Regions from separate parts of the Limnobacter thiooxidans genome, predicted to be linked through region 3. Evidence: predicted binding sites of a transcription regulator. Region 3 holds the regulator's gene; each other region holds the start of a gene.
What was found. The regulator sigma-54, encoded in region 3, starts transcription at its own class of promoters, with help from an activator protein. The targets are predictions, from matches to a motif close to TGGCANGNAANCTGCTTT.
Positions count from the first base shown of each region.

Region 1 (3,242 bases), 1.6 Mb from region 3:
CTGCAACTGGGCACCAAGGGCAAGATGCTGATGGACAAATTGCCAGTCATTCAAAGCACCTGGCGCAAGGCTGTGGCAGGCTCACTGAATGTGATCAACTTCGGCTTGCGAAACCCCAGCGTGCTGGAGCCTGTCAGCACCGCAGTCAAGCAACTGTTGAAGGTACAAATCAAGGACAAAGCCCTGCGCGAAGCAGTGACACCCGATTTCACATTGGGTTGCAAGCGAATCCTGTTTGCCAACAACTACTACCCTGCCCTGCAGGCCAGCAACACCCAACTTATTCCACATGGAATGACCCGAATCGAAGGCAACACCGTCATTTCTGCCAACGGCGAACGGCATGAAGTGGATGTGATCATCTGGGGAACCGGCTTCAATGTGTCGCACCCGCCCATTGGTAGAAAAGTGATCGATGCCAAAGGCCAGCGAATTGCCGACTTGTGGAAAAAGACCTCGCCAGAAGCGTACCTGGGTGCAACACTGCGCGATGTTCCCAATGCCTTCCTGGTACTGGGCCCCAACGTGTTGGTATACGACTCGTTCATTGGCCTGGCCGAAACGCAACTGGACTACATCATTGATGGCTTGAAACTGATCAAGAGCAAATCAATCAGCAAGCTCACCATCAAACCCGAGGTACTGGAGGCCCACAATCAGAAAGTGCAAAAACACCTGAAGGGCACCGTGTTCAATGCCGGTGGATGCAGAAGCTATTACCTCGACGAAAACGGCCGTAACTTCGCAGCCTGGCCGTGGTCACTCGCCACCCTGAAAAAACGACTGAGCCACTTCAATATGGCTGATTATGATGTGGTCATACAGTCGTCGAACAAGGCCGGTAAAAAAGCAGCTTAGGTCTTGGGGGATCGCGAGAAAAAAGCAGTGCAGTGAACGTGAGCCCCATTGGGGCTCACTTCAAATGTGTGTCGTGGCGGAGAAGGAGGGATTCGAACCCTCGAAGAGGTTGCCCCCTTACCTGATTTCGAGTCAGGCCGATTCAGCCGCTCTCGCACTTCTCCGTGGCGGCAAGTATAACGCAGTGTCATCGAGCTATGCAGCCGCCAGTTCAGGTAGCATGCGAAATTCAACAAAACAACAAAGGAGACAAAATTGAATCAATCCGCAGGAAACCGGTTTGTATTTCTGGGCTTCATAGCAGCAGGATTCACAAACCTGCTGGGCATGCTTGCTGCCAGTGAGTTTTTCACGAAGACCGCCTTTCACAGCCTGTCCCCCAACGTGTTCTCGGAATTCGGCACGTTCATGGTCATGGTGTGGGGGCTCGCCTACCTGGCAGCAGCGAAGCACGCGCACAACCTTCCAGCGCTGTGTTTTGTGTTTGCGTTTGAAAAAGCCATTTATGTTTACACCTGGGTGGTGTGGATACAGGCCAACTCAGACACACTGCCTGCGCTCCAGGACAGCGATCCTTTGCTGGCACTCTTCTATTCTGGATACGGTCTGATTGACCTCGCTTACGCCCTGTTCTTCGCTTGGGCGGGCATTCGGGCTCTTCGCAACTAAATCTATACAAGTCGGTGCATGCACCACTTCCACCAGACACGGCGCACTGATTTGCTTGGTGCGCCGCACCAAAATTGGTCTTCGCACCAAAACAGACGTTCTAAATTCCCTAAAACTACAGTTTTCTGTGGAAGAAACCGAATCAAAGACTTGGCACGCATTCTGCTTATAGGTGAATGAGGCTTTTGCCAAAGACGGACCAAGCCACAACAAATCAAACAATGCAGTACTGGACAACGGCGTCCATCCCTCTACCTGCCAGGCAGGATTGGTGATGTACGCCGTTTTTTCTTGGGTTGAACTTTCGAGGATGCACCACATGAGCAACAAACCAACCGACAACAAACCAGAGTTGTCTGAAACACGCCGCACTTTTATCAAACAATCGGCCGCCGTGTGGGGCACTACCCTGCTCGCAGGTTTTGGTGCACCGTCCATTGTGATGGCTCAATCCAGCAAGCTGGAAACCACGAAAGTAAAACTGGGATTCATCGCCCTGTCCGATGCGGCACCCCTGTTCATCGCAGAGGAAAAAGGATTTTTCAAAAAGCACGGCATGACCGATGTCGAGGTGCTCAAGCAATCCTCCTGGGGCACAACCCGCGACAACCTGGTACTGGGTTCAGCCGGCAACGGCATTGATGGTGCACACCTGCTCACACCCATGGCTTACCTGCTGACCACAGGTGCAATCACCACCAACAACATTCCGGTGCCCATGAATATTCTTTGCCGCCTGAACCTGGATGGACAGGGCATTTCGGTCAGCAACGAATACCTGGACCTCAAGGTGGGCACCAATGCCAGTGAACTGAAAACAGCACTGGCGGCCAAGAAAGGCGGCGGCAAGGCGGTGAATGCTGCAATGACATTCCCGGGCGGCACGCACGACCTGTGGCTGCGTTACTGGATGGCCTCGGCTGGCATTGACCCCAACAGCAGCGTGTCCACCATCGTGGTTCCTCCACCCCAGATGGTTGCGAACATGAAAGTGGGCAGCATGGACACCTTCTGCGTAGGTGAACCCTGGAACCTGCAACTGATTCACCAGAAAATTGGTTACACGGCAGTAACTACTGGTGAGTTGTGGAACAACCACCCGGAAAAAGCATTGAGCCTGCGTGCCGATTATGTGCAAGCAAACCCCAACGCAACCAAGGCACTTCTGAAAGCCGTGATGGAAGCGCAGATTTATTGTGATGACCCTGCCAATAAGGATGAAGTTGCACGTGTCTGTTCACAGCGCAAGTGGATCAACGCACCAGTGGGCGACATTATCGAGCGTATCAAAGGCGACTTCGACTATGGCACTGGCCGCATTGAAAGCAATAGCAAACACCTGATGAAATACTGGAGAAACCAGGCTTCGTATCCTTTCCAAAGCCATGACCTTTGGTTCCTGACTGAAAACCAGCGTTGGGGCTACCTGCCAAGCAAACTCGACACGAACGCGCTGATCAAGAAAGTGAACCGCGAAGACATGTGGCGTGTTGCTGCAAAAGAATTGGGCATTGCAGCCAAAGACATCCCAACCAGCACATCGCGTGGAGTCGAAAAATTCTTCGACGGCAAGGTGTTTGACCCCAAGAATCCGAAGGCTTATCTCGACAGCCTCGCCATCAAGGCCATGAAAGCCTGATTAGTTAATGCAACAAGGACCCATCATCATGATGAACACCGACACACTAGAGCGCATTCAAGCAACACCCAAACTG
Region 1 covers NZ_AP028947.1:1,974,851-1,978,092, forward strand. Annotated here, with positions in the region: gene RGQ30_RS09090 (flavin-containing monooxygenase) at 1-858, shown strand, start outside; tRNA gene RGQ30_RS09095 (tRNA-Ser) at 933-1,022, opposite strand; gene RGQ30_RS09100 (hypothetical protein) at 1,114-1,527, shown strand; gene RGQ30_RS09105 (CmpA/NrtA family ABC transporter substrate-binding protein) at 1,847-3,166, shown strand; gene ntrB (nitrate ABC transporter permease) at 3,195-3,242, shown strand, end outside.
Region 1: a site for sigma-54 is predicted at 1,679-1,696, ahead of RGQ30_RS09105 (CmpA/NrtA family ABC transporter substrate-binding protein). Genes of this name have one in related genera too.

Region 2 (3,242 bases), 670 kb from region 3:
GTCCCTTGGTGTTGAACTTCGATTCCAGTGCCGCGACAATGTCGTTGACCGTGCGGTTGCCGTCGCACAGCAACAGGATTTCGCTGGCCGACTGGTTCAGTTTCACCATGCCTTCCGGGTACAGCAGCACGTGGGTTTTTTGCGCCTCTTCGTATTGCAAACGAAACAGACGGTTCAGCTTGGGGTGTTCAGGCAATTTGTAGTTTGTGTTTGTATTCATTTTTTGCTCGATTTCACCTTGGCGGGCTTGTCAGGATAGGCCAGCGCAATGGCGTCCGACATGCTCCACAACACATCCAGTTTAAACTGCAGAATGTCGAGTGCGCGTTCCTGTTGGGCACGTGTCTTGAAATGATTCAATGTCACCTCCAGCCCGTGCTCGACATCGCGCTGTGCCAGGCTGATCCTGGATCGAAAATAATTCAGGCCTTCCGGTGCAACCCATTTGTAGTCGGTGGGCCAATTGCTCAAACGCTGCTTGTGAATTTCCGGTGCAAACATTTCAGTCAGCGAGGAACACACGGCCTCCTGCCAAGGGGCACGGCGTGCGAAGTTCAAGTAGGCATCCACTGCAAACCGCACACCGGGCAACACCAGTTCCTGGCCCCACAGTTTGTCTTTGTCAATGCCAACAGCTTCACCCAGTCGGCCCCAGGCCTCAATGCCACCGGCATTGCCTTCCCAGCCATCGTGGTCAAGAATGCGCTGCACCCAACGCCTGCGTGTTTCGCGGTCATCACAGTTGGCCATGACTGCTGCGTCTTTCTGCGGAATACACACCTGGTAGTAAAAACGGTTGGCGACCCACCCACGAAGTTGCTCCCGGCTCAGTTTGCCTTCCCGCATGGCGATGTTGAAGGGGTGGTGAATGTGGTAACGGTCACCCTTGGCCCGCAACCGGGCTTCAAATTCTTTTTTGTTCCAGGGCTTGTTGCTGCTCATGCAAGAATCTCCATGCCGTCATAGGACACTTCGATGCCGTTCTCCGCCAACACGGCAGATTCATCACCGTGCTCGTTCAAAATCGGATTGGTGTTGTTGATGTGGATCAGCACCTTGCGTTGCTTCTCAAATTGACGCAGCTGGCTGATCATGCCCGACCCCCGTTTGCCCGGTTTGTCGGTTTGGGGCAGGTGACCCATGTCAGCTGCCATTTTTTGCGAAAACCCTTGTGTGACCATTTCATCTTCGGTCCAGAACGTGCCGTCCACCATCAACACATCGGCTTGCTGCATGTAGGGCAGAATATCGGGCGTGATTTCGCCCAGGCCGGGTGCATAAAATACTGTCTTGCCGGTGTTCAGGTCTTCAATCAACAGGCCAATATTGTCACCACGGCGCTGGGCATAACGGCTTGGTGAATACGGCGGAGCCTTGCTGACCAGTGGAATGGATTTGATGCGAATGCTGTCCAATGGGCTGATCGAAAAAGGCTCGTCGCATTCGGTACAAAGGGGTGTCCATTTCACGCCGCAATAAAAGCCCAGCGTGGGCACCAGTGGCAGGCCATTGGTGAGGTCTTCCCACACGGCGGGGGTTGTGTACAGGCGCATGGGGTTTTTACCCTCGCGCATCATCAACAGGCCGGTGGTGTGGTCAATTTGGGCGTCCATCAGAATCACGGCGGCAATGCCGCTGTCTCTGGGGCTGCGATTGGGTTGCAGTTCCGGTGTGTTCTTGATTTGGGTCAGAATGTCAGGTGATGCGTTGACCAGAATCCAGTTGGCCGACCCGTCCGAGATGGCGATCGACGATTGCGTGCGCGCGGTATAGCCCGGTTTTTTTGCCCGGACAGCCTGACAATTGCTGCAGTTGCAGTTCCACTGAGGGAACCCTCCGCCTGCTGCGGAACCCAGAACTTTGATTTTCATAATTGCTTTTTTCAGGGGTAAAAAAAACCCCGCCAGCCAAGCGGCTGTTCGGGGTCTTGCAAACCGTCAAATCAACGGTTGGCGATGTACATGGTGATTTCGAAACCGAAACGCATGTCAACGAATGATGGTGTAGTCCACTGCATGATCAATCCTCCTTTGCTTTATTGAAATGCACCAGAACCCGATGGGCTTGGTGAAGAACCTGGCGTTTGCCGCTTTGTTCGTCCTCAAGGGTTAAATAGCAATTACTGTGCCGTGATCGGGTCTTTCGATTGAGGGCGTTTGCGTTAGGGAAAACTGATTGTGGAGATGTTCAAACTGTTCCAGTTTGAAACAGAATGCAAAAAGGCGCGAACCTTTTGAGTTCACGCCTTGGGAAAATCGCTAACGGAGGGTAGTTAACGATTAGAAGAACAGGATTGCGCCTACAGCGATGGTGCTTTCTTCACCTTTTGGTGTGCCTGCTGGAGCGAAGCGGTACTTTTCTTCGCGTGTGATGTATTCACCAGCAAGAGTCAAGCTGGGTGTCAGGCTGTGATACACGCCCAATACCATCTGATTGGTTTGATCCAGCATGATGGCGTTGTCGTTACGAGTCGCATCCAGGTTTGATGAACCATAGTTAACACCAAACTTCGTGTTACCGACTTTGTAGGTTGCCTGTACCAGGTAACCATCAGAATCACGTTCTTGACCCAGAGCGTCAGCACCGCCGAAACCGATCAATGTTGTACCTAAACCTTCGCCGGAGAAATAGTTACCTACCAAGCCAAGATTTCCGAAGTTCAACGCACCACCCACTTCGTAGCCCATGATGTCGCTTTGCTGATTGCCTGCGCCTGGTGCAGTTGCTGCCAAGGTGTCACGTGATTGATTGATCAGTGCGCCCCACAGTTTGCCTGTGTTGCCAAGGCTGTATGTGGCCAAGGCCTGGATGCCTGCAGAATCAGCTTCTCCACGTGGTGTCTTGGGTTGGAAGACACCAGCGGACAAGCTCAGGTTACCCATCGCAGGAGCGGTGTAAGTAATCTGTGGTTGGAATTCAGTGTAGATGTAGCCAGCACCGATTGAACCCAATGTTGTGTTCAATGCGCCGTTGAAACCGGAACCACCACCGACAGCCAGCAAGGACATGTCATTCAAGATGGCGTTCTGACCGAACAGACCAATGTCACGACCAGCCTTGATGGTACCCATGGATTCGTTGCCGAATTGGAGGAATACACGGCGCTGGTCACCGACCAGTTGTCCCGATGTGCCAGTACCGGCACCAGTGAAAGTTGTACCTGGATCAATGGAGATGACTGCTTTCAGATCGTATCCAGCTTGCTTTGTCGAAGCAGAGAAAATCACGAAACCAGGCAATAG
Region 2 covers NZ_AP028947.1:1,030,698-1,033,939, forward strand. Annotated here, with positions in the region: gene pqqD (pyrroloquinoline quinone biosynthesis peptide chaperone PqqD) at 1-220, opposite strand, end outside; gene pqqC (pyrroloquinoline-quinone synthase PqqC) at 217-942, opposite strand; gene pqqB (pyrroloquinoline quinone biosynthesis protein PqqB) at 939-1,871, opposite strand; gene pqqA (pyrroloquinoline quinone precursor peptide PqqA) at 1,943-2,017, opposite strand; gene RGQ30_RS04710 (porin) at 2,280-3,242, opposite strand, start outside.
Region 2: a site for sigma-54 is predicted at 2,113-2,130, ahead of pqqA (pyrroloquinoline quinone precursor peptide PqqA). Genes of this name have one in related genera too.

Region 3 (3,242 bases):
GGGGTAGCCTGGTCATTCGCGGAGAAAAGCTAACGTTGACTGAAACAGCCGATGGCAATCAACTGGCCAAGGTTGAAGGATCCCCAGCCCGGTTCAAACAACAGCGGGACTCCCAAGTCAAAAGCGACGTGCTGCTCATCAGTGGCACCGGCGAGATGATTGAGTTTGACGGCAACAAATCCGTTGTCACCCTGACCGGCAAGGCCAGCATCGAAAAGAGTGCCAATGGTCAACTAACAGAATCCATTTCAGGCAGCAAAATCACCTACGAACAAAACACTGAGTTTTTGAATGTGGTGGGCGCGCCAAACAGCGCGGGCAAAACACGGGTTCAAGCAGTGATCAAACCCAAGACACAAGGACAGGCGCAGTGAGCAACCCCGTCAAGCAAACCACCAACACGACGCCAGCTCAAACTCTGACCGGGCAAGGTCGGCTTCAAGCGCACAGCCTTCGCAAAGCTTACCGAAGCAAACGCGTAATCGAAGACGTATCCCTGCACGTGGACACGGGAGAGGTGGTGGGTCTACTTGGCCCCAACGGCGCAGGTAAAACCACCTGTTTTTACATGATTGTGGGGCTGGTCAGCGCCGACGAAGGAAACATCTGCCTGGAAGGCCAGGACATCACCCTCAAACCCATCCATGAGCGGTCGCGTGCCGGGCTGTCCTACCTGCCCCAGGAAGCCTCGGTATTCAGGAAGTTGACGGTCGAGGAAAATATTCGGGCCGTGCTCGAAATCAACCCGCCCACGGACAAAACGATCGATCAGGCGGTTGAAGACCTGTTGAATGACTTGCAGATCACGCACATCCGAACTTCAGTCGCTGCATCTCTTTCTGGAGGCGAACGCCGCCGCCTGGAAATTGCGCGGGCCTTGGGCAGCCAGCCCCGCTTCATTCTGCTGGATGAGCCGTTCGCGGGTGTGGACCCAATCGCAGTGCTTGAGATTCAGCGCATCGTCGCGTTTTTGAAGTCTAAGGGTATCGGTGTGCTGATCACTGACCACAACGTGCGTGAAACGCTGGGCATTTGCGACCGCGCTTACATCATCAGCGCGGGCCGGGTATTGGCCTCGGGCAGCCCGGAGCAGATTGTAAAAAATGACGATGTACGCCGTGTATATCTTGGCGAACACTTCCGGATGTAAAGCTGAATCAACATGAAACAATCACTTCAGCTTAAAGTTTCCCAAAACCTCACGCTAACCCCTCAGCTACAGCAGTCCATTCGCCTGTTACAACTGTCCACGCTTGAATTGCAGCAGGAAATCCAGCAGGCCCTTGCCGAAAACCCGCTGCTAGAACTGGCAGATGAAGAAGCGATGGAAGGCGAACGCACACTGAGCCTGGACAGCAGCAATGGTGAACTGCACGAACCCAAAGGCGACAGCTTTGAGGCTGAACCCGACCCCCGTAAAGCGCCTGAACCCGTCAGCGACCAACAGGCTGAACAGGACAACCAGGGCGAAGAAATTGTTCAGCGTGAAACCATTGACTCGATTGAGGACAATTGGGAAGGCGATTGGCGCGACAACAGCGGCGCCAACGCCGACGGCGATGAGGAAAAGCCAGGCCTGCAGCTTGCTGCGCCTGACAGCAGCCTGCACCAACATCTGATCGACCAGTTGCGCCTGACGCAAGCCAGTGAACGGGACAAAAACCTCGTGCTGTGGCTGATCGACTACCTGAGTGACGACGGCTACCTCACCGTTGAATTGGAAGACCTTTGGGAAACCCTGCAAGACGAACCCGACCTGGAGTTTGAAGAACTCAGCGCGGCCCTGAGCCTGCTGCAAAGCTTTGACCCACCTGGTGTGGGCGCACGCAATGCTTCCGAATGCCTGCTGTTGCAACTGGCCCAAAGGTCCGACATCACCTGCCAGCCCTCACTACTCGGCAACTGCCAGGCCATTATCCGCGACCACCTTGGACTGCTCGCCCAACGCGACTTCACCAAGTTGAAAAAAGCACTCAACGTGGACGAAGACGTGCTGAAGGTTTGCCACCAGATCATTCGTTCACTTGAACCATTTCCTGGCGCGCGCTTTCGCCGAATTGACGACGACCATGTAGTTCCCGACGTAATTGTCAAGAAACTTAGCGGCCAATGGCATGTGCAATTGAACCCGGATGTCATGCCAAAAATCCGAATCAATGAAATGTATGCCTCTATTTTGCGCTCTCATCGAGGGCAAAGTGCGCAACTCAGCGCCCAACTTCAAGAGGCCCGCTGGCTATTAAAAAACGTTCAGCAGCGATTTGACACTATTTTACGAGTCAGCCAGGCCATCGTTGAAAGGCAGATTGGCTACTTCAACCATGGTGAAATTGCCATGCAGCCCTTGGTTTTGCGAGAAATTGCAGACCTTCTCGGTCTTCATGAATCGACTGTGTCAAGGGTTACCACGCAAAAATATATGTTGACGCCCTATGGGTTGGTTGAGCTAAAGTATTTCTTCGGGAGTCATGTTTCCACCGACTCGGGTGGGCAGGCTTCCAGCACGGCCATCCGTGCGCTCATCAAGCAACTGATTTCTGCGGAGGACGCCAAGCAGCCGATATCTGACAGCCAAATCGCCGAACTACTCGGTCAACAGGGCATCGTGGTCGCAAGACGCACGGTCGCTAAATACCGGGAATCACTGAAAATACCCCCGGTGAACATGCGAAAGTCGCTTTAAAAACTAAAGCTTCCCCCGCAGCAACGAAAGGAGATACCTTTATGAACTTGAACATCAATGGTCATCATCTGGAAGTTACCCCAGCAATTCGAAATTACGTAATTGAAAAACTGGATCGGGTGAAAAGGCATTTTGACCATGTGATTGACGCATCGGTGACCATTTCAGTGGTCAAGCTGGTTCAGAAGGCCGATGTCACGCTGCATGTACGCGGCAAAGACATCCATGCAGAAGCAAGCCATGAAAACCTCTATGCGGCAATTGACGCGCTGGCCGACAAACTGGATCGCCAGGTCCTTCGCCACAAAGACAAAGTGACCAATCACAATCACACCCCCATGAAACACCAAGTGGTTGAAGAAGCTGAATAAACCACTGTAATTTCAGGGAAATTCAAAAGGCGGACAACAATCCGCCTTTTCCGTTTTTATGGCGTATAATCGGCCCCACCATTAGAAGCGGGTATCAGGAATCAACAGCGATGAACTTGATCGCAAATCTACTGCCACCATCCAACATTTTGTTGGACACACAGGTCACCAGCAAAAAGCGCGTCTTC
Region 3 covers NZ_AP028947.1:363,467-366,708, reverse strand. Annotated here, with positions in the region: gene lptA (lipopolysaccharide transport periplasmic protein LptA) at 1-374, shown strand, start outside; gene lptB (LPS export ABC transporter ATP-binding protein) at 371-1,150, shown strand; gene RGQ30_RS01625 (RNA polymerase factor sigma-54) at 1,163-2,683, shown strand; gene hpf (ribosome hibernation-promoting factor, HPF/YfiA family) at 2,725-3,054, shown strand; gene RGQ30_RS01615 (PTS sugar transporter subunit IIA) at 3,165-3,242, shown strand, end outside.